DNA from 3 places in the Planococcus sp. MB-3u-03 genome. Region 3 is predicted to be linked to each of the others. Evidence: riboswitches for the same ligand, from Rfam matches in the RefSeq annotation. Region 3 holds a riboswitch; each other region holds the start of a gene.
What was found. A riboswitch is a leader RNA that binds a small molecule or an ion and turns the genes downstream of it on or off. The one in region 3 is predicted to bind thiamine pyrophosphate.

Region 1 (10,441 bases), 98 kb from region 3:
CCCGCTTCCGTTCGGCCCTGCAATGACCATCACTTCACCTACATAAAGTTGAAGGCTTGCGCCGTGCAACAAAGCTTTTGATGCTCGTGTAATGGATATATCCCTGGCCTCAAACAAGAGTTTTGTATGTTTTGCTGCCTCGCGTTTCGATAGTAAAGGCGCGTGTCTTTTGGTGTAGGCTTGGTCTTTTTGGATGGTGCCGTTTTCCGAAAGGCTGATCTCCCGTTCGAAAAATTCTCCCCATAGCTCTAATTTATGCTCGACGGCGACGATTGCAAGACCGTTTTCCTGTTGCAATTGATCCAACCAAGCGACAAACTCTTTCGCCGTCACCGGATCGAGGTGGGCGAGCGGTTCATCGAGCAACAAACAGTCAGGCTCCATGATCAACGCGCAAGCTGTGGCGATGCGTTGCTTCATCCCTCCTGAGTAAGTTTGGATGATGCCATGGCGAATTTCGTCTAGGCCTGTCAAGTGCAAAATCCGGTCGATGCGTTCAGACATATCTTCTCTGGGCACTTGAAGATTCTCCAAAGTAAACGCGAGTTCTTCTTCGACCGTCGGCATGCAAAATTGGCTGTCGGGATCTTGAAAAACGGTTGCGACTTTCCGGTTGGCTTCACCAGGTTCGTATTCTTGTGATGTACGCCCGAAGATCCTGACGGTGCCAGAAACTTGGCCATCGCAATTATGCGGGTACAGCCGGTTCAGCACATAGAGAAGCGTGGACTTTCCGCATCCACTTGGCCCTGTAATGACCAAGCGCTCCTGTGGATGAATCACCAGCGTAATAGTATGCAAAGTTGGCTGTGCCGAATCGGGGAAGCGAAAGCTGAAGTCGTCCAATTGAAAAATCGGCTTAAGCACGGGCATCGCCTTTTTCCGCTTTCGCGATGGCATAGCCCCGGAGTGACCCGGTCGCAAGTAGCGCATCAGCGATGTACTTGCCGCCAATACCGGCAATGATCGCCCCGCTCGCGACGCGCAGCGTGAACATCAAGGCAACGAAAGAAGGATCCAAGGCAGCATAGCCCGATAGGAAATAGCCGTAAACAAAACTGAAAACTCCTGCCCCTGCACCAGCAAGCATCAAGATACCGACATGGAAATGCCGATAGCGTGTAAGTGCGAACGCCGCTTCTGCCCCAAGCCCCTGAATGATGCCTGATAGGATAAGCCTCGGGCCGATCGCGTTGCCAAGCATCACTTCGATAGCAGCGGCCAAGGTTTCTGGCAAAAAAGCGGCACCGGGCTTTCTGATGATGTACATCGAAATGATGGACACAATAAACCAGATGCCGAACATCCATTCATAGGCAAGCGGCCCGATGACGCCTGCCCATAAGTTGCCGATATGTAAAAACAGCAAATAGACAATGCCGAACACGACGCCAAATAATGACATAAGGACAATTTCTTTCAGCTTCCATTCCTTAAGCATGATCCTCACCGCCTGTTTTGTGTGAAGGACTGTTGATGCTCATGGATAGGGTCATCACGAGATGGGGGTGTTTAGCGGAGCGCGCGCTGGAAAAGCTCGTTTCGTAAAAAGAAAAGACCTTATGGATATCCCCGTGGATGCCGCTAGCATAATGCATGGAATCGTTCCATACCCCGAACTCTTTTGCACGTTCCACTTCGCGGTAGATAACTTTCATATAATCGGGATTGTTCATCGGGTAAAGTGCGAATTGGGATGAAACGTATTGCTTGCTGTCGTCTTGGTTTGCCGGTTCATCCGGGGCGTCCAAATACGCATCGCCCGCGGTATCTCCTGGACATCCAGCTGAAAAGGTGCCGGACAGGGCGATATGTTCCTTCGTCTTCGCTGCATGCAGCGTGAGCGCCTTCGCGACATTGAAGACATGCTGTTGTTTGCCCCGGATGACGGTGGAGACATCATCGGTCTGCATCCACACATTGGACGTGTCGATGTCCTTTAACGCGCCTTTGATGATGTTGATGAAATTGCCGCTCATCGGATGCAAGGAAAAGCGAAATCCGACGATCGGGCTGGTGCCGCATGAATATGGTTCCATATGGAATCCCTCCTAAAAATATGCACAAAAAAGCCGCATCCGTGAAGATGCAGCCACTATTCCATATTTCGTAGTCATGTCGGAAAGTCACCGCACTTCCTCACGCAGGTCCTAACCTGATCGAGTCATAAGGGATCGGAGCGAAAGCTCTCATCTCAGCAAAATATGCACCCCCAGTGCAGAAAAACGGTATGCGGTTTTGAGTGTCGGGTTTTCCCGATGGCTAAAGTGTAAGTCAAATACTTTCCCAAGTAAAGGGATTCTACTATTTTCATCGAGAATGAGAAAATGATGGCTGAGGTGAATACTCCCTAAAAAATCGGGTAAACCTAAAGCAGACAAGCATTTGAGGAGGAATCCAATTATTATGGCATCAACAAAAAAATTCCGCGTCGTTTATCATTTCGGCGCAGGCGTCGAAGCGGTCAGCACCGTCGAAGCCGATACCCCGAAACAAGCGGTCAGCGGTTTGGATGCGGATGATTTCCGCGAATTTATCGGCGACAACGATACGTATTACCAATTCAAGATGGACGAAGTCAAAATGGTCAGTGTCTCTGAAGTCACAGACGGACAGTGATCGAATCGACAAGCACAATAGAGAAAATCCCCTGCCGATAAAGAGGCAGGGGATTTTTTTGGTTCATGTTCCGCAATAGGTCTGGTATGGAGGCGTCGAAGGCGGTGGAGGCGCCGTATACGGCTGCTGTTCTTCGGAATGGGCATATGGATTTCGAAGGATATCCAAAAGCTTTTCCATCACTTCATAATCGCCTTGCGCTGCCGCTTCCAGTGCCGCTTCCACGCGGTGGTTGCGCGGGATAACAGCCGGATTCCGGCTTTTCATCAATTCCAGAATTTCTTGTGCTGGGCGGCCTTCTTGTTGCTGGCGGGCTTTATAGCGGTTGTGCCAGGCTTTAAAAGCCGGGTCGTTTGCCAGTTGGGGCTCTTCAACTGCTTCGAAGGTCAAGGAACGGAATGTATTGGTATAATCCGCTTGCTTTTCCTGCATCAATTCCAGCAACGCATCGATCAATTGTTCATCTTCTGGCGTTTCTGTAAACAAGCCGAGTTTTTCGCGCATGCCTGCCAAATATAATTGCTTTTGCGAATTTACATATTCCTCGAGCGCTCCTTGGAGAGACGACAAGGCCTGTTTTTCCGGAATCTCATCTAAAAGAGGAAACAGAGACTCTGCAAAACGCGCTAAATTCCATCCGCCGATGAGCGGCTGGTTGCGATAAGCATAACGGCCGCCAGCATCAATCGAGCTGAAGACCGCGGATTCATCATAGCGGTCCAGAAAAGCGCACGGGCCATAGTCGATCGTTTCGCCGCTGATCGCCATATTGTCCGTGTTCATGACGCCATGGACAAAACCGGCGAGCTGCCATTTCGCGATGAGTGGAGCTTGCCGCTGCGCTGTCCGGCGGAATAATTCGATATAGCGGTCTGGCCCGGGGATGTCTGGGAAATGCCGTTTGATCGTGTAATCCGCCAAAGCTTTCAAGTCCTCAGTCGAACGGTATTTCGCTGCGAATTGGAAAGTGCCGACGCGGATATGGCTCGAGGCCACCCGCGTGAGGATTGCTCCAGGCTCTGCGGAGTAGCGCTGGATCTTTTCTCCTGTCAACACGACTGCCAGGCTTCTGCTCGATGGAATCCCGAGCGCATGCATGCTTTCGCTGATAATGTATTCCCGCAACATGGGCCCGAGTGCAGCGCGGCCGTCTCCGCTTCTGGAAAAGGGCGTGATGCCGGCGCCTTTCAATTGGATATCGAAAATCTCGCCATCCGGTGTATGCTGTTCGCCGATTAGGATGGCACGGCCGTCGCCGAGCATCGTAAATTGGCCGAATTGATGGCCGGCATAGGCTTGGGCGCGTGGGAAAGCGCCTTCAGGAAATTGATTGCCTGCAAACATTTGCAGGGATTCAGCGCTGTCTAGCTGTTCAGGGTCCAGGCCAAGTGATTTTGCCAATGCTCGGTTTGCGATAACAAGTTCAGGTGATGGGACCGGGTTGGCTTTCATCGGGGCATACAAGGTTTTTGGCAGGCCTGCATAACTATTACGCAGTTTCCAGCCGCTCTCTGTATGATTCATGCGAGCGCCTCCTATCATCGATTTTTTGGTATGTCTTTCCTGTTATTATAGCCGCAATGAAATCCATGAAACAACCAAAGGGGGCTAGCTGTTCAAATAGAAAAGCTTGAGCCATACACCCTAGTCGAAGGTGAGGCTCAAGCTTGTGCTAATTGATTTAACGTTCTTCAACCGGCACATAGGTCTGCATGCCAGGCCCGATGTATTCCGCACGCGGGCGGATCAAGCGGTTGTTCGAGTATTGCTCTAGGATGTGCGCGAGCCAGCCCGACGCACGGGATACCGCGAAGATCGGCGTGAACAAGTCATGCTCGATGTTCAACGAGTGATAGACCGAAGCCGAATAGAAATCGACGTTTGGCGGAAGCGGTTTTTCGCTGGTCACCAATTCTTCGATTTTCACGGACATGTCATACCATTTCGATTCGCCGCGAAGCTCTGTGAGCTTTTGCGACATTTCACGCAAATGCTTCGCGCGCGGGTCGCCTTTTTGGTAGACGCGGTGGCCGAAGCCCATGATTTTCTCTTTGTTCGCCAGTTTTTCTTTGATGACCGGTTCGACGTTCTCGACGGACCCGATTTCTGTAAGCATCTTCATGACTTGCTCGTTGGCGCCGCCGTGTAGCGGGCCTTTCAAGGCGCCGATCGCTGCCGTCACGCCGGAATAGACGTCAGACAAGGTCGCGACTGCGACACGCGCCGTGAACGTCGAAGCATTCAGTTCGTGGTCGGCGTGAAGTACAAGCGCTTTATTGAACGCTTCGACTTCGATGTCTTTTGGCTCTTCGCCAGATAGCATGTACAGGAAGTTCGCCGCGAAGCTGTAATCCGTTTTCGGCTGGATCGGTTCTTTGCCGGCGCGGATGCGGCCGAATGCCGTCACGAGCGTCGAGATCTTCGCCTGGATTTTGATCGCTTTGCGGTAGTTCGCCGCATCTTCCATCACTTCCGCTTCTTCGTCGAAGAGGCCGAGCATGGAGACCGCTGTGCGCAGTGCCGCCATTGGATGGACGTGTTTGATGTCGTATGTCTTGAAGTGGTCAAGCACCGCTTGCGGTACCGCCATGTTGTCAGCAAGCTGCTGTTTCAGCTCTGCTAGTTCGTCTGCCTTCGGCAAACGCTGGTGCCACAAGAGGTAGATCACTTCTTCGAAGCTGGCGTTGTCCGCCAGATCGTCGATATTGTAGCCGACGTATGTAAGGGTATCATCGATGATCGAGCTGATCGCCGATTGTGTTGCGACTACACCTTCTAAACCTTTAGTTGTTGCTGTCATAAAAATCTCTCCTTTTGATCATTCTGGTTTGCCGGTCAGGGGCTTTAAGTTGCGCTATTTTTAAAGCGCTTTCATCTGGTTTCAAAAATAAAGCCTGCGCTTTCACGACCGGATTTAACTGATTATTATGTAAGTTTACAGGAAATTAGCAAGTCGCAGGAATTGGGGAGCTGAAACACGGAAAACGGCTTGAGGCAGTTAATTGATGAGCTGAGAGACAGGGGAATTATAATTTATGCGCATCAAATGGTACAGTAAAGCATATAAGAAATTCACAAGGATGCCAGCGGGTCAGCTATCGGAATGTTTACGCGGTGTGAAAAAAGGGAAAAAGCTCTTGCTTGTGTTTTTGAAAAGGTTTTTCTTATAATAGGGCTAACCATATGAGAATGGAAATGACTTGAAAAATGGAGAAAGATGGACATACACAGAAGGAGTTAAACCATTGAAAACTACGGAACAAGGGATCCGCTATATTGAATTAATGGATGGAGAGCCGGGAATTGATATTCCGGCGATGGTGAAAAAAGCGAAAACAGCGTATAAACCGTTTAATTTCAAAGATAAAATTGAACTTCTTTTCTTTTACAATGAGCGCAAAGATTTCAGCCATGCGATCTTCACTGAATACGGCATCATCGACGATGAATTTGACGGCAAGAAAGCCGTCCATCATCCGTTTGGCGTCAAAAGCATCATCGGAATCGAAATATCGGGAGATGACACCATTCCCTTGATTGCCTTTGTCATCGGACAGGCAATTGAGCATTTCAAGCAGAACATGGACATCCGGCGGCATGCCGAATGGCAGGATTTGGACAAGAGTGACAGCTACCAATGCTGGCAGACGTATTTCTGTCAGGTCCATAGTTCAGTGATCCGACACGAGATGGAAGGCTCGGCAGATTTGTTCTTGAGAAGCTTGCCGTTTGTCTTGGCGAAAAAGGAAGAAAGTTTTTCTACCCCATACATTACAGGCACATTCCGCCATTTGATCCATACCTTAAGCGAGCTGTATGTCATGAGGCAAGCGGGCGAAACGGAACAGGCGGATGACTATACGAAAACGATCAGCGAACTCACCGACCCGGCATTCATGGAAATCTATGAGAAGCTTTACGCCGAACTGGCTGAATATTTGGAAACACTCGGCATCAAATACAATGAAGTGCACGATTGTGCAATTTTCACTGCCATCGAGCAGCGCAAAAGTCAATTCGCCACATTATACGGCTAAATTTCATTCGATACTATAACACCGTTCAGTAAAATTAAGATAGCTCGACTTCTGAAGAAGCCTTTGCAGTAGCGAAGGCTTCTTTTTTATTGAAAGGATATTCAGAAAATCAAAATGGTGGTAGCATTTTACTGCTTAAGTACGGTACACTTTTTATTAACGGAATGATTAAGGTTTATTTCCTTAAATACGAAAAGTAGGTGACAGCCATGAAACAACAAGCACAAGAGTTATTTGAAGAAATACGCGCGTTTCGCCGGGATCTCCACGAACAGCCTGAACTGAGCGGCGAAGAAATGGAAACTTCGAAAAATACAAGAAAAGCTCGATGAATATGGCATCCATTACTTTACTGGATATGCAAAACAGGTGTACTGGCCGTTATCGAAGGAGCAAGCCAGGAAAACGGTCGGCTTGCGCGCCGATATCGATGCCTTGCCCATTACGGAGAAAGCGGATGTTCCATTCAAATCCAAAGTTGATGGAAAAATGCATGCATGCGGACATGATGCGCACACAGCGATGCTTTTGGGCGTTGGGAAACTGCTCCAGCAACAAAAAGACGAAATCGCAGGAACGGTATTGCTCATTTTCCAGCCAGCCGAAGAAAATGCGCCGACTGGCGGTGCGGATCAGATGATGGCAGACGGCGTGTTCGAACGGTACCAGCCGGACGTCATATTGGCACAACACGTATGGCCTGGACTTCCGGCCGGTCAAGTCGGCGTCATTGACGGGGCGATCATGGGGAATTCTGACCGTTTTCACGTCACGATTCATGGAGCGGGCGGCCACGCATCGATGCCACATCAAACGATTGATGCAATCGTCATCGCCAACCAAGTGATGTCTGCTATCCAAACCATCATTAGCCGAAACGCCAACCCGATGGACTCTGGTGTCATCACGATCGGAAAAATCTCGGGAGGCTACCGTTATAATGTCGTGGCAGATAGTGTGGTGTTGGAAGGCACAATCCGTTCCTTATCAGACGAAACGAAGAAATTATTGAAAAAACGCTTCCACGAAGTCGTCAAAGGCACAACTGAAATGATGGGCGGCTCGTGTGAAATTGATTATTCGGATGGCTATCCGGCGACTGTCAATACGAAACGCTGGGCTGAAGTGGTTCGTGACTCTGCCAAGAGGCAATTAGGTACTGAATCTGCTCCAGAAGTGATCGGAAGCATGGCAGGCGAAGATTTCGGGCGCTTCTTGAAAAAATACGAAGGCGTTTACTACTGGCTCGGAACATCGGTTGGGGAGAACCAGAAGCCGCTCCATGACCCGGGCTTTATGATCGACGAACAGGCATTGTCGATCGGAACCGGCCTGATGGCACAGGCAACGCTTGATGTGCTCGCAGAATTGAATAAATAGGAGGAATGGACATGGCAGATGTTATTGAGCGGTTTATGGAAGAAATCGAACCGCATCTCATCGAGCAAAGGCGTAAACGGCATAAATATCCTGAAATCGGCTTTGCGGAATATGTGACAACTTACGAATTAAGTGAACAGCTAGCCAGTAAAGGCTTTGAACAGTTTTATGGCACCGATCTTTTGACGAGCGATGAACGCATGGGCGTACCGGAACAGCAATTTCTGGAACAACAAGAACAACGTGCACTCGACTATGGCGTACCTCCTGATTTTCTGGAGCGGATGAAAGGCGGGCATACCGGATTTGCTGCTGTGCTTGATACCGGAAAAAAAGGGCCGAATTTCGCATATCGCTTTGATATCGATGCCTTGCCGATTGAAGAAGACGATACCTCAGGCCATGTGCCGGCTCAGCAAGATTTCCGCTCGGATATTTCCGGCATGATGCACGCCTGCGGCCACGACGGGCATGCCGCTGTCGGGCTCGGGCTCGCTGAATACCTAGCGAAAGAAAAAGACAATCTTCGGGGCAAATATACGATTTTATTCCAGCCAGCTGAAGAAGGCGGGCGCGGTGCAAAAGCCGTTGTCGATAAAGGCTGGCTGGACGATGCCGATTATTTCCTGAGCGGCCATGTCGGTATACACGATTTGCCGTCCGGGACCGTCGCCGCGGCCACGTCCAAGTTTTTGGCAAGTTCCAAAATCAACGCGAAATTCAGCGGCAAATCGGCACATTCCGGATTAGAGCCGAATGCTGGGCGTAATGCTTTGCTCGCAGCGGCATCCGCCACAATGCATTTGCACGGCATTTCGCGCCATAAAGACGGGGCGACGCGTGTCAATGTCGGCACCTTGCATGCGGGATCGGGACGCAATATTATCGCCGATCGAGCGCTGATGGAAATCGAGACGCGTGGCGAGACCAACGAGTTGGATGAATACATGCAGGAAAATGCATTGCGCATCCTACAGGCGAGTGCAGCGATGTTTGATGTCGAACTGGAAATCGAGCATATGGGAAAAGCGATTTCGGCCGACGCAGATCTTGAGTTCGCTGAAATCGTGGAACGTGCCTGCACCGGGTCGAAACGCTTGAACATTGTGCCGTATTTGCCAATCGGCGCCTCAGAAGATGTTACCTATATGATCGAGCGCGTCCGCGAACGCGGAGGCAAAGCGACTTTCATGATTTTTGCCAGCCCGTTGCCAGCCGGCCATCACCATCCGCGCTTTGATTACGACGAACAGGCATTAACGGCAGGGTTGGAAACTTTGATCCGGACGACCGATCATTTGCTGAAGGAGGACGAAACCCGTGAAAAACTGGCTGATTGAGCAATTACAGCGGATGAATTTAAGTAATGTATTGGTCCAGCCGCAAGGGTTTACGCGGGAAGGTTATACAGCGGAAGAAACGGAGGCCATCGAAGTCTTTAAAGCGATCGCTGAAGGACTGGGGCTCGACGTTTCAGAGGATGCCGCTGGAAACGCCATCGCCCGCTGGAACGTCACGGGCGGGAATGCGGCAGTAGCAACAGGGTCCCATCTCGATACTGTGCCAAACGGCGGGGCATTCGACGGCGGGGCAGGTGTCGTCTGCGGACTCGGGGCTATCAAGATGTTGAAGGAAGCCGATTTTAAACCGCAGCGCCCGATCGAAATCATTTGCTTCCGTTCGGAAGAATCCTCGCGTTTCGGTGTCTCGACAATCGGCAGCAAAGCGATGAGTGGATTATTGGATCCGTCCATCGGCACGCTTAAAGACCAGCATGGCGTCACGCTCGCGCAGGCTGTCGAAAGCCAAGGGTTTGTATGGCAAGACCTGGTGAATGCGAAGCGTTCGAAACAAGAGTTGAAATGCTTTGTCGAACTGCATATCGAACAGGGGATGCACATCGTCAACCATGAAAAAGATTACGGGGTCGTCAAAGGTGTCGCCTGCCCAGTCCGTTTGGCGGTTACATTTAATGGAAAAGCGGGCCATACGGGTACGACGCCTATGGACCAAAGACAAGATGCACTGGCTGCCGCCGCGCCGTTCATTTCATTCGTCCAGGAGACGGCGCTTCAAATGAATGACGCCTACGAAAATCGCTGGTCGCGACCGTTTCGACCTTGACGGCTTCACCGAATTCGATGAACGTCATTCCGCAAACGGTCACGGCAGGCGTCGATATCCGCAGTGTGGATGATGTATTGAAAAACAAGATGGCAGATGCCGTACGGAGCGAAGCGAAGCGCATCGCAGAAACAACAGGCGTGCAGATCGATATCGAAGTGCTGGTCGACAACCCATCCGTGTTGCTCGATGACGGAATCGCCCAACAATTGGTCGATGCTGGCGACCATGAAGCTTATTTGGCACATCGAATGGACAGCGGCGCCGGACATGATGTCATG
Region 2 (10,441 bases), 1.1 Mb from region 3:
AATCGATGCGCGGCCAGTATTTCGCCGCGGCGAGCCTGCGCTATACGATTGGCCGGATGATTGCGCCGGTCTCCATCCCGATGACTGCCTGGTTCGGGTTCGGCTGGACATTTATCATCCTTGGGGCATTCGCGGTGTTGAGCGGATTCGTTTATCTATGGATGTTCCATTTATATGAAAAAAGAGCTGCCATAAGCGCATAGCTGAGCGTAGGAAAAAGCCTGAGCGGTTAAGCTCAGGCTTTTTGCGTGATCAGTTCTGTTCTTTTGCCAACTTGACTAGCATATGGGCGAGCATATGCTGCTCTTCTTTGTCGCCTACTTGCCATAAGCGCTGCAATAGGTACTCTTCGCTATTTTTCGGGTCTTCTTTTTTCGCCAGGTAATCGGCTACTTTAGACGCCAGCTGCGCGATGCGCTCTTCGCTTAAGCCCATTTTCTCGCCCATCTGAACTTTATCGCCCAAATAGTCGATGAAAGTCGAGAATTCCGCTAAAATCTGTTCTTTCTTCTTATTATCCGTATTGCTCAATTTCTCTTCTACTTTTTTATCAATGTTTTCCATGTATAATTCACTCCTCGTCATTTTTTGTTGCTAGTAATTGTTTACCACAGACAGGACAATTTAAACGTTGGAATATTGAAAAAGAAAAGGGTGGCTGCCGTTTAAGCACAGGCGGTTGGGGTATTCAGATAACAAGTAAGGATTAAAGGAGGATGATGGGTGAATGACATTATACGACGAAATCCAAGAGCTGAAACAATTCGAATGTGAAGACCGCTGTGTATTGAGTGTATATCTCAATACGAACCCGGCAGACCGTGAAGCACAGAACGGGGCCTGGAAGATCCAGTTGAAGAACGGCCTGAAGCGCCTCGACGAGTATTTGACCGCCTCAAAAGATGAAAAGGAATTGAAAGCCTACAAAGAATTACGTAAAAAAGTGGAAAAGGAAATATTGGACAATCAAGGCGACCTCCAGAAGGGTGTCGTTATTTTTGCATCCACTCAAGACGACCTGTTTTGGGTGAAGCATTTGCAGATTTCCGTCAAAACCGATTTCCAATGGGAAAACAAACCGGCACTCGACCAATTGCGCTATATCTACAAAGCATATCCATATGCAGGCGTGATCCTGCCGAGCTTCAAAGGCATCCGCGTGCTTGATACATCTGTCGGCATCGTCAATGAAGAAGTCTATTACGAATTCGACGCAGGCCTTGAAGTATGGACTGAGCAAAAAGGCGTCAGAAGCTCGGGGCGCATCCAAGGCCGCAGCGGCGCTGGTTCGACTGGCGGCGGCGCTGCTGGCGGAAACAGCCCGGTCATCGGGGGAAGCGGCGGGGGAAGCCCTGTCGATGAACTCGACCACCGTTTAAAAGAAAACTTGGACCGTTTCTATAAAGACATGGGCGCGAAAATCGAGAAGTTGAAAAAAGAGCGGCGCTGGGAAGAAATCCACGTCATCGGGGAAGCTGAGCACGCCCAGTCATTTTCGAAAGCGCTCCACAAAAAGCCCAACAGCTGCATCCATAAAAACCTGATCAATAATAGTGCAGACAAGATTCTGCATGAAGTTTTCGAGAAATAATAAAAAGCTCCGGCCCAGCCGGAGCTTTTTTAATGGGGTTGTGGGCAAAACGTGCATGTATCGAACGCCGCCAATTCCTTATACAAGCAGCAAGTTTTCCGCATTGGCACGGAGACTGCCCGTTCAAGGGGCGTGGTGCCGATGAAATTGCGCCACTGGGATTTGCGGAGGGGTTCCCAATTCTGGTCTTCCATCAGCCATTCGAGATCTTCAGCGGCCATCCGCGGATAGTGTCTTTGAAGGTTTGCGTAATACCAAGCAAGTGAGCCGAGCACATTTTCCCAGCACGTAATCGGCGATATCTTTGCGTGGCGGCGCAATTGCCGGAGCAGCGCATCTGTCTGCCCGATCAATACATACCGGAAAGCTTCGCTTCTTTGTTCAGCGGGAATTTCAATGAAATCAGCTGACTCGACGTGAAAAGAAATGAGCGGCAAGCCGTAATTCTGTATCCGGCCATAGCCAAGTTTTTCAGGCGGGGTCTTGAAATATCCGCCCTGCTGGTGGATTAAGCTGAATTGGGCCGTCACGAATAATGCGATTTGGCGAAAAAAATAAGAAACAGCCACTCCATTGTTTTCCGTTCCGCTCCAGTCCTTTAACTCTTCAATCAATATCTCCGGATTGGAAGAAGAAAAGGGATGGGCAGGAAGCCGGTCGACGATGACCGATTGCATTTGGAGTGCTTGTTTAACGGCCATAGGCAAGTGCATCTCAATTCCCCCTTTTTCTCCATGCTACCGGAATAGGGCGGGGCTGCCAAGCATCAAAAAAGCCGCTTCCCTCAATCGGGAAGCGGCTTTTGCTGTTTAGACGGATTGCAGGGCTACAGCAGGGCCGAAGAATTCATAGTGGATCTGTTCATCGGACATGCCGAGTGCACGCAATTCGCTGATCATTTTCTCCATGAATGGAACCGGTCCGCAAACGTATACTTCGCCGCTTGCATCGACCATATCTTCCAGGATTTCACGAGTGATATAGCCTTGCGGTTCATCGGAATACAAAGTTTTGTATTTTGCATTGTCCATTGTGGCGACGTATTTTTGGACGTCTTTGTCGAATGCATGCAAAGTTTCATTACGTGCTGCATGAAGGAATGAAACCGGGCGTTCCGGTGTTTGCGTTGCAACGGTTTCGAACATGCTCATCATCGGCGTGATACCTACGCCGCCGCTGACGAATGCCACTGGCGTTTCGCGTTTTGTATCGAGCACGAATTCGCCGGCAGGCGCACTCACTTCGATGGTGTCGCCTTCGTTCATGTTTTCGTGCAAGTAGACGGAAACCATTCCGTTCGGGTCGTTATCGGCTTCGCGTTTGACGGAAATGCGGAACTCATCCGGACGTGATGCTTGTGACAAGCTGTATTGGCGGTTGAAAAGGAATTCTTCTCCAGGGATCGCAAGGCGAACCGTGATGTATTGGCCAGCTTCATAGCTCGGCACATTCTTGCCATCAGCCGGTTTTAGATAGAACGAAGTGATGTTTTCGCTTTCTTTCACTTTGCGTGCAATGGTGAAGTCTTTGAAGAAGCTCCAGCCGTTTTCCTGGGTTTCGGATTTTTCGTACATGCCGTTTTCGATGCTGATGAAGACATCGGCAATGACGCCGTATGCTTCTGCCCAGGCATTGATGATCTCATCTGTCGCCGCATCGCCAAGTACTTCTTTGATCGCTTTCAGCAAGTATTCCCCGACGATTGGGTAATGTTCAGCTTTAACGCCAAGGCTGACGTGTTTATTGGCGATCTGGACAACTGCTGGAAGGATCGCTTCGAGATTATCGATATGCACCGCAGCTGCATACACAGTATTGGCAAGCGCCGTTTGCTGGCGGCCTTGTTTTTGGTTGGCTTGGTTAAAAATATTTAAAAGTTCCGGATGCGCTTCGAACATATTGCTGTAAAAAACGGTGGTGATGGTTTTTCCGTGTTCAGCTAATACAGGGGCAGTGGATTTGACAATGGTTCTTGTTTGTTCGGATAACATAGTCAATCTCTCCTTTTGTTTTCTATAATCCCACTATAAACCGAAAGGAGTTTAAAAGATATATTTAAAATACATCTTTAAAATTTAGACACATTTCATTTCACAGAAAAGTCACACATGGAATAATGGGCTGAAAAAGCCCCGATTCTGCAGATGCGTTTCCTTTCCAGAAATTATGGCGGCGCGTATAATAAACGTGCAGGGAAGGTGAAACCAATGAGATTAACGATGTATACGGATTATTCATTGCGCGTACTCATCTATTTGGGAACAAAAGAAGATGGCAAACTGACAACCATACAGGAAATTTCCGATGCTTATCATATATCGAAAAACCATTTGATGAAAGTGACATTCGAACTCGGCAAAGCGGGATTTATCGAGACGGTCAGGGGCAGGGGAGGCGGCATTCGTTTGGCGGACCGTCCCGAGAACATCAATGTCGGCAAGGTCGTCCGTAAAATGGAAGAAGATTTCCACTTGGTGGAATGTTTCAATCCAGAGACCAATATGTGCCCGATTTCCCCGATCTGCGGGCTACGTGGTGTTCTCGGCAAGGCACTGCATGCGTATCTGTCAGTATTGGATGAATACAATTTGCAAGATCTTCTATTTAATAAAGAAGGATTACGTGATTTATTGCGCACGTAAAAAGCCTCCGATAGCGGAGGCTTTTTTTATAATTCGATTGTTTGTGGATCTTTGCCTTTGCGGTTCATTAAACGGACACGCGTTGGCGTAATTGCCAGGATGATCAAGTTGGGGTCTTCTGGGCCATCGAACCAGCCGGTCAAGTGTTCGTTCCACACTTTGTCGATCAGCTCACGGTCATCCCGCAGCGACATCTGGCCTTCGATTTCTAGGAAGCTATCGCCGACGCCTTCCCCTTCGTAGCCAAGCAGGATATGGGCGTTAGGATTCTTCTCGAGCTCGTCCACTTTCTGTGTCTGCTTGCTTGTAGCCGTGTACAATGTAAATTCGTCATTGAAGAATGTCATATAACGGGAATGCGGCTTGTTGTCTTTGATCGTTGCCAAAGTCCCGATCATGCTGTCTTCCAAAATTTTCAATGCTTGTTGTTTTAATTCTTGTTGTGCCATTCAAATCTCTCCTTTACAGTAGTATCGTTTGCCAGGAAAACTGCGGGCGATAAGCCCGCAGAAGAAATCATTCTGGATGTTTTTCCTCGCTTGCTGAATCATCTTTCGTATCACGGGGATTTTTTTCGTCTTTCATGTCCTGCTTCAAGTCTTCCAATGGGATGGAATCCACATTCATTTCTTCTTCGTGCATTTCTGTCATGGTTTCTTTATCTGTCTTAACTTGCTCAGGATTGTCCATTGGAGCTCCGTCGCTTGTTTTTCGTTCCTTTTCGTTGAAACGGTCTTTTTCTGCCATCGTTAGCACCTCTCCTTTAGCGTTCTTGTCTATCTATTCCTTAATTGGAGTGCTTTAAAACATTAGAACTTGCTGGGGATACCCGGCTGGCGTATGATTATTTAATAGTGCTAAATAAGGAGGATGGCTATACAATGACGCAACAAACGAAGGTAAACGTGGGCGGCCTGGATTTTGAATGGGATCTCCCACAAGGGCGCTTCCTCTTTGAAGGGCAGAATTCCGTACTGTTCTGGACTTCCACTGCGATGAAAATGTTCTTTGATTCCATCGAGGAAATCTCTGGGGAAGACGCAGCAACTGTCGTTTTGGAGTCGACAGGATTTCGCCAAGGCCAGGTAGTGGGGGATTATTTCCACAAAATGGGCGGGATTTCCGTTTTTAAAGCTTCGGAACTTATAACCAATACATATGCATCAGCTGGCTGGGGATTGGCATCCATCCGCAATTTGGATATAGAAGCCGCCACTTTGGAAGTGACGCTGAAAAACAGCTGGGAATATCAGATCAATGTGGCACAAGGAAAAAAGACCGGCGGCAGTTTCTTGCCGGCCCATTACGCGGGAATCTTCAGCTCGCTCCTCGGCCGCAGCATTTGGTATGAAGTGGTCCACTCGCAGATTGAAGGGCATGATGAATGCCTGATCCGCTATTTCCCGTCAGAAGAGACGATTGAAAAGAACATCCATACACTGGCACGCCGCAAAGAATCGGAGAAAATCCGCGAACTCGAACAGCTGGTGGATGAAAAGACAGCGGATCTCCATGACATGATCCGGGAAATCACTTCACCGCTTATTCCAGTGCTCGAAGATATTGTGGTCGTTCCGCTTCTCGGACGCTATGATGAAGCGCGTGCTGAAGAGTTATTGACCAAAACGCTTGAGAATTTGCCGAAATACAAAGCGCGTTACTTGCTCCTCGATTTGACCGGGCTGAATGAAAGTTTCAACCAGCATGCGGCGATGCTGATCGAAAAATTAGGGTCGGCCGCGAATTTGATCGGGACGAAAACGGTGCTGGCCGGTATTTCACCGCACACCAGCATGACCATCACAGAAGCGGGCGTAGACCTCTCTGGCTATGAATGCTTCCGTACGCTTCAACACAGCATCCACTTCGCGTTGGCGCAGAACGGCAAGACGATTATCTAATAATAAAGATTTCCCTATCAGCAAAACGTATAGGGAAATCTTTTTTGGATATTTTTGAATAAATTGGATAAAAATATAAAGAAAATACTATTTAGTATATTGAGATTTCTTGAAAGAAATGATAAGCTCGAGAAGAACTATACATAGCTGACCACTGGGGGAGCCGGAATTGACTGGCTGAGACGAGCGAATGCTTGGACCCCTTGAACCTGATCTGGACCATGCCAGCGTAGGGAAGTGGTACGTATGCTTCCTTTTGCCTGCATACACCGCTTCCCCATGGAAAGCGGTGTTTTTTTATGGGCTTTGGAGTCATGCATAAGCTGAGAGGAGTTGAGATATTTTGGACGAAACATGGGGCTATATGGAGTCGGGGCTTTGCACGCCGGCCCACAATATGGCAATGGACGAAGCATTGATGAACTGGCAGCGCAAGACGGGCATGAAACCTGTGCTCAGGTTTTACGGATGGGCGCCAGCCGGGATTTCAGTGGGATTTTTCCAGAAACTGAATGGCAGCATCGATCTCGAAAAAGCTGCGCAATTGGGCATACCCTTGGTCAGGAGGCAGACCGGCGGAAAAGCCGTACTCCACGATCAGGAATTGACTTACAGCGTAGTGATTCCGGAACATCATCCATCCATGCCGAAATCAGTAAAAGAAGCGTATTTGGTCATTTCCCGAGGCTTACTTGAAGGTTACCGCAATTTAGGGATTCAAGCACAACTCGCTGCGGAGAGGAAGCGTTCGAAAGAATCTTCAGCGGTATGCTTTGAAGAACCGTCTTGGCATGAATTGACTGTTGAGGGCAGGAAAGCGGCAGGAAGCGCGCAGACAAGAAAACAAGGCATCATTTTGCAGCACGGATCTATTCCGCTGCAGCTGGATGAAAACCGTTTGTTCGAATTGTTTGTCTACCCGAGTGAAGCGGTGAAGGAAAGGGCGCGCCAAGCTTTCCGCACACGCGCCGTCGCGATCAACGAACTCCTGCAAGAACCGGCAAGCTTAGAAGAAGTACAACAGGCATTCAAGGATGGATTTGAAACGGGGCTTGGCATCCTTTTGGAAAAATTCGAACCACCAGCTGAACTGCTAGAAGAAGTGCGCGTGCTCGAAGCCAAATACGCAAGCGAAGAATGGAACCACCGACGAGAAGAGAAAGGGGAACTTATGCGATGACAAAAACAAAGCAGCGTGAACGTAAACCCGAATGGCTGAAAGTGAAATTGAACACGAACGAAACTTATAATGATCTGAAGAAATTGATGCGCGAGAAAAAATTGAACACGGTATGCGAGGAAGCAAAATGCCCGAATATCCATGAATGCTGGAGTGAACGCCGCACCGCGACCTTCATGATTCTGGGAGATACATGCACAAGAGCGTGCCGGTTCTGCGCGGTCAAAACCGGCTTGCCGAACGAACTGGATTGGGGCGAGCCGGAGCGCGTAGCGGAATCGACGGAAATCATGAACTTGAAGCATGTCGTCGTTACAGCGGTGGCCCGCGATGATTTGAAAGACGGCGGGGCTGCAGTTTTTGCGGAAACCGTCCGTGCCATTCACCGGAAAATGCCGGAAACGACCGTCGAGATTTTGCCGTCCGATATGAAAGGCGATTACGAGAGCCTGCATATGTTGATGAGCAGCGAACCGGATATTTTCAACCATAATATCGAAACGGTGCGCCGCCTGACGAAGCGCGTCCGTGCGAGAGCGACCTACGATCGTTCACTGGAATTGCTATTGCGGGTCAAGGAAATCGCACCGCATGTGCCGACCAAATCAAGCATCATGGTTGGGCTCGGGGAAACGAAAGAAGAGATTATCGAAGCGATGGATGATCTGTTGGCGCACAAAGTCGACATCATGACGATCGGCCAATATTTGCAACCGACATTGAAGCATTTGGACGTCGTCCGTTACTACCATCCGGACGAGTTCCAGGAGTTGAAGGAAATCGCATTGGCGAAAGGTTTCAAGCATTGCGAAGCCGGCCCGATGGTGCGTTCTTCATATCATGCGGATGAGCAAGTAAACGAAACCGCTGTCCAGAAACGCATCAAATACATGAAAGGCGTCGAATCAACGGGCGCGAAAATCGACCGCATCGAATTTTGAAATAGCGGAGCGGGTCTATAGAAACCTTTCTTAGAGGAGGGCTTGAATTGAGAAAAATACTTGCTGCGGCTATGCTGTTATCCACCGCGCTGTTCGTTATGAGCGCATGCAGCCCGTTGCTTGCGGCAGAGGAACCAGACCTCTTCGAATATGAAGGGGCGGCAGTCGGGAATAACAGTGCCGTTCTCAACACCCTTAACAGGCTGCCGGGTGCAGAGCATTTTACAGGCTTTGAACTGGAGACGAAACAACAGCCTTATGGAGTCACCGCCTCTTACGATTGGGAAAAGGCAACATTATCGGATAAGGAAACAGCGGCACATAATGCGACTTATTTGTTTACGCTGATCGACAATGTGGAGTGGGTCCAATTTGACTTCGACACAGGAGCAGACGTGGAACAATACCAACTGACGAGAGAGCAATTGCAAGCTTGGTATGAAGTGGATTTGACCGAAATTGATGAGCAAGAGAAATTAGAAGAGCTGCTCGAACAATATTTGGATGAAGACCAAAAAATTGATGCGCTGTTGACACAATCCTAAAACTGCATGAAACCTAAAAAGAGCAGCGGCATTAGGCCGCTGCTTTTTTGTGTTGAATCGTACTGAAAAAATTTCCCGGGAAATGGATAGGGGAACCCGGTTATTTGGCGATTTTTGCAACTTCCACAATCACTTGAGTCGCTTTTTCCATGTTTTCAGCGGAGATGAACTCGAATTTGCCGTGATAGTTTTCGCCACCTGTGAAGATGTTCGGTGTCGGCAAGCCCATATAAGATAACTGGGATCCGTCCGTGCCACCGCGTACAGGGATGATGTCTGGAGAAAGCCCCAATGTCTTCATCGCTTGTTCGGCCTGATCGACGATTTCCATTACCGGTTCGATTTTCTCGCGCATATTATAGTATTGGTCTTCGAGCTCGAGTTCGATCGCTTCTTCCCCGAATTCTTTTTGCAATGCGGCCGCCACTTGCTCCATATGGCGTTTTTTTGCTTCGAATTTGTCTTTATCGAAATCGCGCACAATGTACTGAAGCACTGCTTGTTCGACGGAACCATTGAAGTTGTTCAAATGGATAAAGCCTTCGTAGCCTTCCGTTTTCTCAGGAACTTCATCAGATGGCATTTCAGCCTGGAAGCGCGTCGCGACCGTAATGGCGTTGACCATCTTGTCTTTGGCGGAACCGGGGTGGACGCTGGTTCCGTGGACTGTCAATTTCGCGCTCGCGGCATTAAAGCTCTCGTATTGAAGCTCGCCAAGCGGCCCACCGTCCATCGTATACGCGTAGTCTGCGCCGAAACGGTCGACATCGAATTTATGCGGGCCGCGGCCGATTTCCTCATCCGGCGTGAAACCGACACGGATTTTGCCGTGCTCAATTTCAGGGTGTTCGATCAAATGTTCCATCGCGGTCATGATTTCGGCTATTCCTGCTTTATTGTCGGCACCGAGCAAAGTCGTGCCGTCTGTCGTGATCAAAGTATGGCCGACGTAATTCTGCAAGGCCGGGAAATCGCCCGTTTTCATCGTCACTTTGTCGTTTAATGAAATGTCTTTCCCGTCGTACTATTCGATACGCTGCGGGTTGACGCCTTTTCCGGTGAAGTCGGTCGCCGTGTCGACATGTGCCAGAAAGCAGATGTCAGGTCGCGGTTCTGCAGGGTTCGCCGGCAAAGTGCCGAATAAATAGCCGTGGTCGTCCACTTCGACTTCCTCCAAGCCGATGTTCTTCATTTCTTTTTCCAATTCAGCGAGTAAATCCCATTGCCCCGGTGTAGAGGGAGTTGCGTCATTTTCGAAATCGGATTGCGTGTCGATTTTGGCGTAGCGAATCAGGCGTTCGATCAAGTTTTCGATCATGGTAGAGCCTCCTATGTATGTATGACTACATTTTAACACGAAATTCGAAATACATAGAAAACCTCGAAAGCCTTTCAAGTTACGTTCCAGCCGGACGCTTTCCGCGGGCACGGCCTCAGCCGCTTCGTCGCTGACGCTCCTGCAGGGTCTTCGGCTCGCGCTGGTCCCGAAGGAGTCGCCGGCTTGCACTCCACTAGCGTCGAATAATTATTTATTCAACTCGCTTTTATTTTCATTAGAATTAACTAGGATATTAAATAATTTGTAAATGAAAAGCTATGACTTCCTTAACACCTCTAAAAACCAGCGCAGGGGCGCTGGTT
Region 3 (10,441 bases):
AGCGAAAATAAACAAGCCCGGCTCAGTTCATAACTGTGCCGGGCTTATTTTGATATCTACCATTCGAACACAAATTTCAGTGTAATCGTAATCGCAGAGTATAGGATGACGGAAATAAGGAAAGTCGGGAAATGCGTGTCCTTTTCGCTCGGCAATTCGTGCTTGAATACGGTGAAGATCATGGCGCCGGAAACGAGCGAGAAGACGATCGATTTGAACAGCGGCGTCAGTTCAGTCGTCAAAGCGACAATCCAGCCGGCGACAATGCCGACAGCCAGTATATAACGACCGTATTTATTGTACTCCACAGGAAACTTCCGCCACATATCATGGGCGACCGCCATGAAATGCGGACCGATCGCGACGCAGTAGAACAAAGCTTGAATGGCTGACACTTCAAATGACAGGACAGAGTAGGATACGAGCGCGTTATAGAAAGCATAAAACACGATGACAGACCAGAAAGTAGAGGTGTGGGAAATATAATTTTGCTGAATGACGATTTGAATGCCGACAAATAAGACGACACCGAGAAGGCCGATGAAATAGATTTCCGACTCCATCGTTAGCTGCCGGTACGGTTCTTCGATCGCCGCTTGCTGCTTATGAAGTGTGGGGAGCAGGTAGATAAAAATATACGAAACAGCTAGCCTGCCTGAAAACGAGAACCATTTCACTTGCTTCAGTTTATCTCGAGGCACCAGGACGCTCGCGAAGAAATGGATCAAGATAAATACTATGCCGATCAAGAACGGTATCAACAGCATGACCCAAGCCTCCTGTCAGATGGAATGATCTGGTGAATGGCAGAATTTCATGAAATTAAAAAAATATCATGATTAATATGTGATGGTTTTTTATATTGTACTGCTTCGACTCCAAATAATGAATAACCTTTTAATCTTCAGAAGTGTTGCGCAGTTGAAACTATATTTAATAAGACGATAGGGTTTTTTAGTGAAGAAAGAGAATCTAGTCGAATGACTAAAATTTCGGAGGCTGAAGATGAAAGACAATATGCATTATGAACTTACAAGCATGGCGGATACGCCTGAAACATTTTCTTACGCAGAAGACTATTCGTTTTGGATACCGATGATCGAGTATTTCTTTGAGTATGCAGATTCATTTGAAATCCATTGTTGGAAAGAAGAAAGCGCAAAATTCGAAGATATTATAAATTCGTTGCCGAATGTAGAACATGATAACGATGGCCAGTTGCTTATTGCAAGTGGACAATTAAATGAAAAAGCGAAAGAATTTATTCTTACGCGTTCTCTTGATACTAAAGGCAGGCTGAAGTGGTTCTCCTTATTTTTAGAAAAGCAAGGCGAACCGCTATTTTCGTCTGAACATTGTGGAGTGGAATTGATTGGTTACAAGTTAAACGCAGAACAAATAGCGTTTCTAGAAAAGTTCTTCCTGGAGATGTTCGTAGGTTTGAGTGGTGAATTTGATGACGCCTATATCCATAGTTCTGATAATTATGTATCAAACTTCTTTACTATAAATTATTTTATTACTAAATCTATTTAATCGACAAGATTTTTATATACATATAATAGACACGCATATATACTAAATTTTAGTAGATAAGGGGTAATTAGATTGAATCGAAGAGGGACTGGAACGATTTTATCTTGATTGCTGCGATGTTGTACTCTGCAAAAAATATAAGCGCAGCCATATTTGGAAGCGCCACTACCACGTGGGACGAAGAGTTATTCGATATATTTTGTCTTACACAGGAACTTCTTTACATGCCTTGAGTATTATTGCATTTATAAGCGGCATAGTATATATCGGATGGGCTGAAATAGGTGAAATGAAAAAGGAAACTCAAATTAGCATGGAAGGTATAATATTTACAGCCATTACTGAATAGAGTTCAAAAGTAAGAAAGTACCTTCACTCTATGATGTCTTTTATCTTGGTTTAACCGAAGGATTGATCAAAACTATTAAAGGAGAACCACTTATGATTATTCGCTTGTTGAAGTCATTCGCTCTATCGATCGTCTTCTTTTCATCGCACTTATCTCTTTAATCGTTGCTTTCAACGGAGACTCTTTGCTATTGTAACATCAAGACCTTATGGAGCTGAATCTTGGGAAACATCGAGCAATTTGATTGATGCCTATACATATATCCCTATGTTCATCGGCGTTTATTTTCTTTTGCTTTCTTCGATCACTTTTACTATTCCATACTTAAATCTCCAAAAATAAACTACGCTGTAATTATTGGGGAAGAATTATTTGAAACTTCCTGATTATTACTAAAAATTCGTCAATGTTCCAAATTGAACGCAATTGAGTTATCAAATTGTCTTTTAGATTGATTGTATAAAACAGGAGGCAACCAATAATATGGCTGCCTCCCTGTTTATATTTTGTTAAACACAATAGATTGATAACCTTTTATGGTTATTTCTGGTATTCTGTTGATGTTAGCTCACCGGTTTTAATCCCATTTTTAAAAAAGAGATACCTAAAAATAAGTTCAGGATTTGAAATTCACGCTTTTGTAAGAAATAGGCTAGGAGGAGACAATGGTTTTCAAATTTATCGGGTAATTCATTTATTGCTCACTGGAGCTGTCACTATTCTGATTTCTACTTTTTGCATCCGGCGGGCTTGGGAAAATTATACAGATAATGCTTTTCCAAATCCCAATGGCTTTTGCCCATCTTGGTATGGGGATAGGGTGCGTTCTATCTTTCATCAAAAGACAGTCATTTACGGATTAATCATTAGTTTTTGCCAATCCTATTTTATATGATGCTTTTCTATATTTAAAGGGATGCTCATTAAAATCTTGATATATTTTGACTCCCTTTATTAATCTGCTGATGCCAATTCGCTAAGCCGAATAAATTCCTCAGCGTCTTTTACACATAGTGCCATGCCTTTTTCCCAGAATTCTTTTGGGTGATGTCTTCACCCAGATGCTTCAACTTAATATTTTGATTGGAGATAGAATCATGAAGCTAATCAATGAACGGATATACTTGAGGCCAGTTAAGGCAGAAGATGCACAGCTGTTCTTGGATCACACCGAAGACGAGGAAATTCGATACATGACCGGAACAAAAGCCAGGTTTTCGCTTGAGCAAATCCAAGACCATATCGAACAGATCCAACAGGACGACACGCGCTACGATTTTACGATCTGTTTGTACGCAACGGATCAATTGATTGGTGAATTGTCAGTATTGGATATTGACCAGGGCAACCAGAGTGCAGGGTTTAGGATCACCATGAATGCGATGGCACTGACGGGCAAAGGCTATGGCACAGAAGCGATCGAACTGGAGCTGAAATTTGTATTTGATGTGCTGAAGCTCAACCGCCTGCAATTGGAAGTGTTCAGCCATAATGAGCGGGGCATACGCGCTTATGAAAAGAACGGCTTAAAGAGAAGGGTCTTGCGGGTAGTGCTCCATTACAACGGGGCGTTTTCAGACGAAATCATCATGGCAATTATCGAAGCGATTATCAAAAGCAAAAGCAAGAAAGGCTGCAGAAGCCTTTCTTTTTATGGATAAAAATCCTGTAAAACTTTCTGGTTGCATTTTTCTTTAACGGGTTTATATTATGTGAGGCATCAATTAATGAGGGGTCAATTAATATTTCTCAAAACAATTAGGATAGAAAAGGAGCAATTTACCATGAACACTGCAAAACAAAAACCAATGATTTCAATGAAATCGTCAATGGGCGCCGTTCCATTAAACAATACGATCCGGACGTGAAAATCAGCCGCGAGGAAATGACCGAAATCCTGAAACAGGCTTCCACGGCGCCATCTTCCATCAATATGCAGCCTTGGCGTTTTGTTGTTATCGACAGCGCAGAAGGAAAAGAAAAGCTTGCGCCGCTGGCATCTTTCAACTTGGAAAAAGTGATGAGTGCATCAGCTGTCATTGCCGTGTTCGGCGACCTCAACAACATTGAGTACGCAGAAGAGATTTATGGAAAAGCTGTAGAACTCGGTTATATGCCGGAAGAAGTGAAAGAATTCCAAGTCGGCTACTTCAAACCTTTGTATGAAGGCATGTCCAAAGAGCAGATGAAAGACATCGTGCTATTGGACTCAGGGCTTGTATCTATGCAATTGATGCTCGTTGCCCGTGCATTCGGCTACGACACCAACCCAATCGGTGGCTACGACAAGGAAAAAATCGCTGAAACGTTCGGCCTGGACAAAGAGCGGTATGTGCCAGTCATGCTTCTCACGATTGGTAAAGCCGCCAACGAAGGCTTCCAGTCGTACCGCTTGCCGGTCGAGACGACCACGACCTGGAGCTAAGCCAGCCAATCTTGAGTATTCGGTATTTATGTATTATATTTGACTGGTCAATGAATAGTGGGCACAGCTATCAATTGACTTCATCGATTATTTAGGAGGTCTTTCTATGCCGTGTTCATTTTCAAAGCAGGAACAAATGCTGCACCAGTTTAAGGGCCTGACCAATCAGATCAGCCCAAAGTTCGAGCGCTGCACAGGTATCAGTGCGTCACGCTATGAATTATTGTCCCAACTGTATAAGGTGGATGAAATCAATCAATCGACGCTTCAAAAATTGGTCAATATCGACGGCGCCGCGATTACGCGTCATTTGAAACAGCTAGAAGCGAGCGGAATGGTCACGAAGCGCAGAAATCCAGAGGACAACCGCGTGATTTTTGTCAGCCTGACCGATGAAGGCCGCGAGCGCATCATCGAATACCGGAAAGAAAATATGGGCTTCGTTAAGCAAATGCTCCACGATTTCACGTCTGAGGAAGTGGATGCGCTAAGCGATATGCTACAACGTATGCAAGACAATATCGTTGATTATTAAAAAAATATAAATTAAAGGATGGCGAAAACATATGATGATTATCCACGCACATTTGCAAGTAAAACCTGACCAAGAACAAGCGTTTTTAGATGAAGGCAAAACTCTTATTGAAGCATCGCGTCAAGAACCAGGCAATGTACAATACGATTTGATGAAATCGGTCGAGCAGGACGGCCATTACACGATGGTCGAAGTATGGAAAGATGCGCAAGCAATCGAAGCCCATAACGCGAGCGAGCATTTCACGGCATTTTCGAAAAAAGCAGCCGGATTCATGAGCGCGCCGATGGAACTCAAAGTCTATAGCGGTGAAGCTGTCCCAATGTAAGAAAAACTTGTTTGTTCAAATGAGATGCCAGACAGTGCTTGAACATCTCGGTGAACTGTGACAAGATAGACCTTGAAAGACAAATGCTAATTTCATAAAACACATGTGGGGAATCGGTGTTGCCGATTGAGAGAATATCCGTGAGATATTGACCCTTGGAACCTGAACTGGCTAATACCAGCGGAGGGAACATATTCAAATCGGTCTATTCTGCGATGATATGCGCCCAAGGTTTCTATAACCTTGGGCGCTTTTTTGTATCCGCAATTGGATATGTCCCCTGAATCAGCTCCTGAAATCATCTTTTATGAATTCATTCAGAGGGGGAAACAAGATGAAAAAATGGACGATTGCCATTGCGCCGGTATTGCTGCTGGCGGCATGTACAGACGAAGCGGAAAATCCGGGCAGCGATGTGGCGAATGAACAACAGGGATTACAAGAAGTGACGATGGTGTTGGATTGGACGCCAAATACCAACCACACCGGATTGTATGTGGCGCAGGAAAAGGGCTATTTTGAAGAGCAAGGGCTCGATGTCGAAATCATCTTGCCGGGTGAAGCGGGCGCCAATCAATTGGTCGCCTCCAACCAGGCGGAATTCGGCATCGGGGCACAGGAAAGCTTGACGGAAGCGAGAGTCCAGGGAATCCCGATCGTCTCGATCGCGGCGCTCATCCAGCACAACACGTCCGGATTTGCATCACCTAAAGACAAAGGCATCGAATCGCCGAGTGATTATGAAGGGAAAACTTACGGCGGATGGGGCGCGCCGGTCGAAAAAGCAGTGCTTGGGTCCATCATGGAACAAGACGATGCCGATGTGGGAAAAGTCGACATCGTCAATATCGGCAATAGCGACTTTTTCACAGCGGTCGAACGCGACATTGATTTTGCGTGGATCTATTACGGCTGGACGGGAATTGAAGCCGAACTGCGCGGCGATGAATTGAACATGCAGTATTTGACGGACTACTCGGACAAACTGGATTATTACACCCCGATTCTGATGACCAATGAAAACTTGATTGCAGAAAATCCGGAAACCGTTCGTGCATTCACCAAAGCAGTGTCGCAAGGCTATGAATTCGCCATCGATGAGCCGGAACAAGCAGCTGAGATCTTGATCGAAGCGGTACCAGATTTGGACCCGGAACTGGTGAATGCGAGCCAGAAATGGCTGTCGCCGAAATATCAGGACGATGCCGCGAAATTCGGCGAACAACAAGAGCAAGTGTGGGCGGATTATGCAGCTTGGATGTTCGGCAACGGGTTGCTGGATGAGGAACTGGACGTCGAGCAGGCATACACCAATGAATTTTTACCGGAGGAGGAAAACTGATGGGCAATGCACTATTAAGTATTCAAATCATCCCGAAAACCAAAAACGGGGAAGACGTTATTCCGTATGTGGACAAAGCGATTGCCGTCATTGAAAAGTCAGGCGTCCCGTACCAAGTCAATCCATTGGAGACGACGATGGAAGGGGATCTGGCGCAGTTGTTTTCAATCGTCGAAGAAATGAACGAAGCGATGATCGAGTGCGGCAGTTCGAACGTCATCTCACAAATCAAAGTGCTGTATCAGCCGAGCGGCGCGTCGATGGATAAATTGACGGAGAAATACCGGCCGTGATGATTGTGCGAAAAGGATGGAGACCGGTTCTGGTCCTCATCCTTTTATTGATCATCTGGCAAGTGCTGGTGCCACTGTTTGAAGTGCCGGACTGGCTATTGCCGACCCTTATCAGATCGGGCTGGAAGCGGTAAAAGTTGGCCAAAACTACAGCGGGCATCTGATTGCGACAATTCGTTTGTCGATCCTCGGCTTTTTATCGGATCGTCGATAGGGCTCGGCGTCGCGATGCTCCTCCATCTCGTGCCGAAACTGCGGGAGACCTTTTATCCTTTGTTGATTTTATCGCAAAATATCCCGATTATCGTTTTGGCGCCGCTATTGGTCATTTGGTTCGGCTTCGGCTTTGTGCCGAAACTGATTATCATCATTCTCGTGTGTTTTTCCCGATCACTATCGCGGCACTTGACGGGTTCAGGCAGACGAGTGGCGAGTTGCTGCATTATATGAAAATGGCCGGAGCTAACAGACGCCAGATTTTTGGAAACTCGAATGGCCGCATGCGATGCCGTCGATCTTTTCAGGCTGGAAATGTGCGGCGACCTATAGCGTCATGGGCGCTGTCATTTCTGAATGGCTCGGGGCGCAGGAAGGCATCGGCGTCTATATGACGCTCGCCTCGTCGTCATTCCGGACGACGCAAGTATTTGTCGCGATCCTGTTGATCATGTGTTTGAGCATGCTATTTTTTGCGGCGATCGTGTTACTCGAAAAGCGGGTCATCCGCTGGAAAACGAGCGGGGGAGGGAATTTGAATGGCTGAATTGGCGATTGAGCAATTGACGAAAAGCTTTGACGGGACCGAAGTGCTGAAAGAGTTATCATTGAATATAGGAGACGATGAATTTGTCGCCGTGCTCGGCCCTTCCGGCAGCGGTAAAAGCACGTTATTTCATTTAATTGGCGGGCTTTATGAGCCGGATGCAGGAAGTATTCTATTGGGCGGCGAGAACATCAACGGCCAAAAAGGCTCCGTCAGCTATATGCCGCAAAGCCCGTCGCTGCTTCCGTGGCGCACCGTGCTGGACAATGTTTTGTTAGGGGCTGAGATCGCCGGTCACAAAGACCAGCAAGCAGCCATTCAAATGATGGAAAAAGCAGGCCTGGCAGGTTATGAGCAATCGTATCCGCACCAATTGTCCGGCGGCATGAAGCAGCGCGCCGCCTTTATCCGCAGCCTATTGAGCCCACAGCCGCTCATTTTGCTGGACGAACCGTTTTCAGCGCTCGATGAATTCACCCGTTCAGAAATGCAAAAATGGCTGCTTGATATTTGGCAGCATAATAAACGCTCGATTCTTTTCGTCACGCATAATATAGAAGAAGCTTTGTTTCTCGCAGACCGAATTCTGGTGTTATCGGAAAAACCTGCGCGTGTCCTCGCTGAGTTTAAAGTGGGTTTCGCGAGGCCGAGAGCAGAAGACATCACTTTGACAGAAGAGTTTCTGCAACACAAGAAGGACATTTATAAAGTGTTGAAGAAAGGGACAGGGGAATAAGGTTTTAAGCGCATATTGAAGTGGTTTTCGAACTGGATACAGAAGGAGGGGCAGCGATGGATACGTGGTTTGGTGCAAGATCCGATTATCCGTTCGAGCTTTTTTCCGTAAGCCATCTAGTGGTACTGGCAATCGCTTTGACAGGGTTCCTTTGCCTGATCCTTTTGAGAGATAATTTAGCCGCTAAAAATGCCTTGTTCCAGCAATTACGCTGGCTGCTTTTTCTTGTGCTGCTCATCTCTGAAGTGTCCTATCAATATTGGGCCATTAGCCACGAGTATTGGAGCTTCAACCGTTATATGCCGCTCCATCTATGCGGCGTCGCTTCTATCACCGCCATGATCGGCTTAGTCACTTTGCACCCATTTTGGATCCGCCTATCTTTTTTCATCGGCATCGTGCCCGCGGCTTTGGCACTGGTGACGCCGGATATGCCGTATGATTACCAGCATTACCGGTTTTGGAAATTCTTTGTCCATCATACCGCTATCGCATGGGCATGTTGGTTTTTGGCTTTGGCTATGCCAAACGCACTTACATGGCGCTCGGTGTTTTCGGTTTATGGCCTTTTGCTCGTCTATGCCGCGTTCATCGGCTTTTGGGTCAATCCACAGACTGGCTCGAATTATCTTTACCTGTCGCAGCGGCCATCTACCGTCTCGCCCTTGGATTTCTTCGGGGACGGCGTTTGGTATTATATCAATTTATGCTTAGTTGCTTTCTTTTTATTTGCGGTTCAGTACGGGATATTCCGCTGCCTCTTTAAAAACAGTTTCTGAAGACAACTGAATCAGTTCATAAACTAGCTGCAGAGGACGGAAAAGCTTCCGTTTCCGGCAGCTTTTCGGTTTTAAATAGAGGACTAATTGCATATTTAGAGAATAGAAGGGGACATAGAAGAAAGGGTGGCGGGGATGGATTGGGTAGTCGTACTGAGCTGGACATTGAACTCTTTGTTGCTGTTGAATATCGTGCTCGCGCTGGTAATCATCTTCAATGAAAGGCGGGATGCAGGGACTACTTGGGCATGGCTATTGATTTTGTTTTTCTTGCCGATTCTCGGATTTATTGTCTATTTGTTTTTCGGCAGGCATTTGACCAACAACAACTTTTACAATTTGAGCGAAGACGAACAATCTTATTACACGCGGCAAGTCGAATCACAAGTCCAGCGCATACAGACAGGGGAAGCGGAGTATGATGAAGAGCTGTTGAACAAATATGAGCAATTGCTGATTATGAATTTGCGGTCGTCCAAATCGCTCGTCAGCTTCTACAACGAAACCCGTATATTCTCTGAAGGCAACGAGAAGTTCGATACGATGATCGAAGACATCAGCCATGCGCAGGAAGAAGTCAATGTCCAATATTACATCATTAAACGAGATGCGCTCGGCCAGCGGTTATTCGATGCTTTGCTCGAGCGTGCCAAAGCCGGAGTCAAGGTACGGCTTCTCTATGATGCAGTCGGGTCGAAGAGTTTAAAACAATCGGATTTCAAGGAATTGATCGAACATGGCGGCGAAGTGGAAATCTTTTTTCCGTCCAAATTGGGAATCAATTTCCGCCTCAATAACCGCAACCACCGGAAAGTATGCATCGTTGACGGGAAAATCGGCTATATTGGTGGGTTTAATGTTGGGACGGAATATTTAGGCGAAGTGGAGAAATTTGGGTATTGGCGTGATGTCCATTTGCGCATAGAAGGCGATGTCGTCCAACACATCCAGGACCGTTTCGTCTTGGACTGGAATTATGCCAACCAGTATAAGAGCCGCGATGACATTTTCTGCTTTCCCACGCATCAAATCAAGAACTTCTCGCCGATGCAAATCGTTACGAGCGGGCCAAATTCCCATACCGAGCATTTGAAAAACATGAAAATCAAAATGATCTCTTCGGCAAAACGTGAAATCTACATCCAGACACCGTATTTCATTCCTGATAAAAGTTTTATGGACGCCTGTAAGATGGCCTTGCTGAGCGGTGTAAAAATGAATATTATGATTCCCGGCAAGCCGGACCATCCATTTGTTATGTGGGGATCCTGGTCGTTCCTTGGCGAATTGCTCGATTACGGAGCGGACGTCTATTTATACGATCGTGGTTTTTTGCACTCCAAGACGATGACCGT

Region 1: linked by a shared signal. The riboswitch ahead of CW734_RS10150 (YkoF family thiamine/hydroxymethylpyrimidine-binding protein) and the one ahead of CW734_RS09630 (ABC transporter substrate-binding protein) in region 3 are both predicted to bind thiamine pyrophosphate.
Region 2: linked by a shared signal. The riboswitch ahead of CW734_RS14910 (lipoate--protein ligase family protein) and the one ahead of CW734_RS09630 (ABC transporter substrate-binding protein) in region 3 are both predicted to bind thiamine pyrophosphate.

The regions. Positions count from the first base shown of each region.
Region 1 is NZ_CP025135.1:1,758,593-1,769,033, reverse strand. It holds gene CW734_RS10160 (ABC transporter ATP-binding protein) at 1-867, opposite strand, end outside; gene CW734_RS10155 (ECF transporter S component) at 860-1,441, opposite strand; gene CW734_RS10150 (YkoF family thiamine/hydroxymethylpyrimidine-binding protein) at 1,434-2,039, opposite strand; TPP riboswitch at 2,120-2,224, opposite strand; gene CW734_RS10145 (hypothetical protein) at 2,407-2,619, shown strand; gene CW734_RS10140 (protein adenylyltransferase SelO) at 2,683-4,143, opposite strand; gene citZ (citrate synthase) at 4,301-5,419, opposite strand; gene CW734_RS10130 (hypothetical protein) at 5,865-6,656, shown strand; gene CW734_RS19715 (hypothetical protein) at 6,866-6,988, shown strand; gene CW734_RS10125 (M20 metallopeptidase family protein) at 7,026-8,036, shown strand; gene CW734_RS10120 (amidohydrolase) at 8,048-9,376, shown strand; gene CW734_RS19710 (hydantoinase/carbamoylase family amidase) at 9,357-10,160, shown strand; gene CW734_RS19705 (M20/M25/M40 family metallo-hydrolase) at 10,178-10,441, shown strand, end outside.
Region 2 is NZ_CP025135.1:2,733,921-2,744,361, reverse strand. It holds partial or broken gene mdrP (multidrug efflux MFS transporter MdrP) at 1-203, shown strand, start outside; gene CW734_RS14950 (DUF3243 domain-containing protein) at 253-564, opposite strand; gene CW734_RS14945 (VLRF1 family aeRF1-type release factor) at 728-1,591, shown strand; gene CW734_RS14940 (IucA/IucC family C-terminal-domain containing protein) at 1,621-2,304, opposite strand; gene hmpA (NO-inducible flavohemoprotein) at 2,401-3,582, opposite strand; gene CW734_RS14930 (RrF2 family transcriptional regulator) at 3,799-4,233, shown strand; gene CW734_RS14925 (pyridoxamine 5'-phosphate oxidase family protein) at 4,260-4,682, opposite strand; gene CW734_RS14920 (hypothetical protein) at 4,750-4,980, opposite strand; gene CW734_RS14915 (STAS domain-containing protein) at 5,115-6,134, shown strand; TPP riboswitch at 6,281-6,387, shown strand; gene CW734_RS14910 (lipoate--protein ligase family protein) at 6,475-7,314, shown strand; gene lipA (lipoyl synthase) at 7,311-8,255, shown strand; gene CW734_RS14900 (DUF4825 domain-containing protein) at 8,303-8,800, shown strand; partial or broken gene pepT (peptidase T) at 8,901-10,118, opposite strand.
Region 3 is NZ_CP025135.1:1,660,803-1,671,243, forward strand. It holds gene CW734_RS09595 (hypothetical protein) at 57-767, opposite strand; gene CW734_RS09600 (hypothetical protein) at 1,006-1,536, shown strand; gene CW734_RS09610 (GNAT family N-acetyltransferase) at 2,983-3,546, shown strand; gene CW734_RS09615 (nitroreductase family protein) at 3,663-4,310, shown strand; gene CW734_RS09620 (MarR family winged helix-turn-helix transcriptional regulator) at 4,417-4,845, shown strand; gene CW734_RS09625 (putative quinol monooxygenase) at 4,877-5,173, shown strand; TPP riboswitch at 5,270-5,380, shown strand; gene CW734_RS09630 (ABC transporter substrate-binding protein) at 5,508-6,515, shown strand; gene CW734_RS09635 (thiamine-binding protein) at 6,515-6,808, shown strand; partial or broken gene CW734_RS09640 (ABC transporter permease) at 6,808-7,571, shown strand; gene CW734_RS09645 (ABC transporter ATP-binding protein) at 7,564-8,307, shown strand; gene CW734_RS09650 (YwaF family protein) at 8,364-9,086, shown strand; gene cls (cardiolipin synthase) at 9,222-10,441, shown strand, end outside.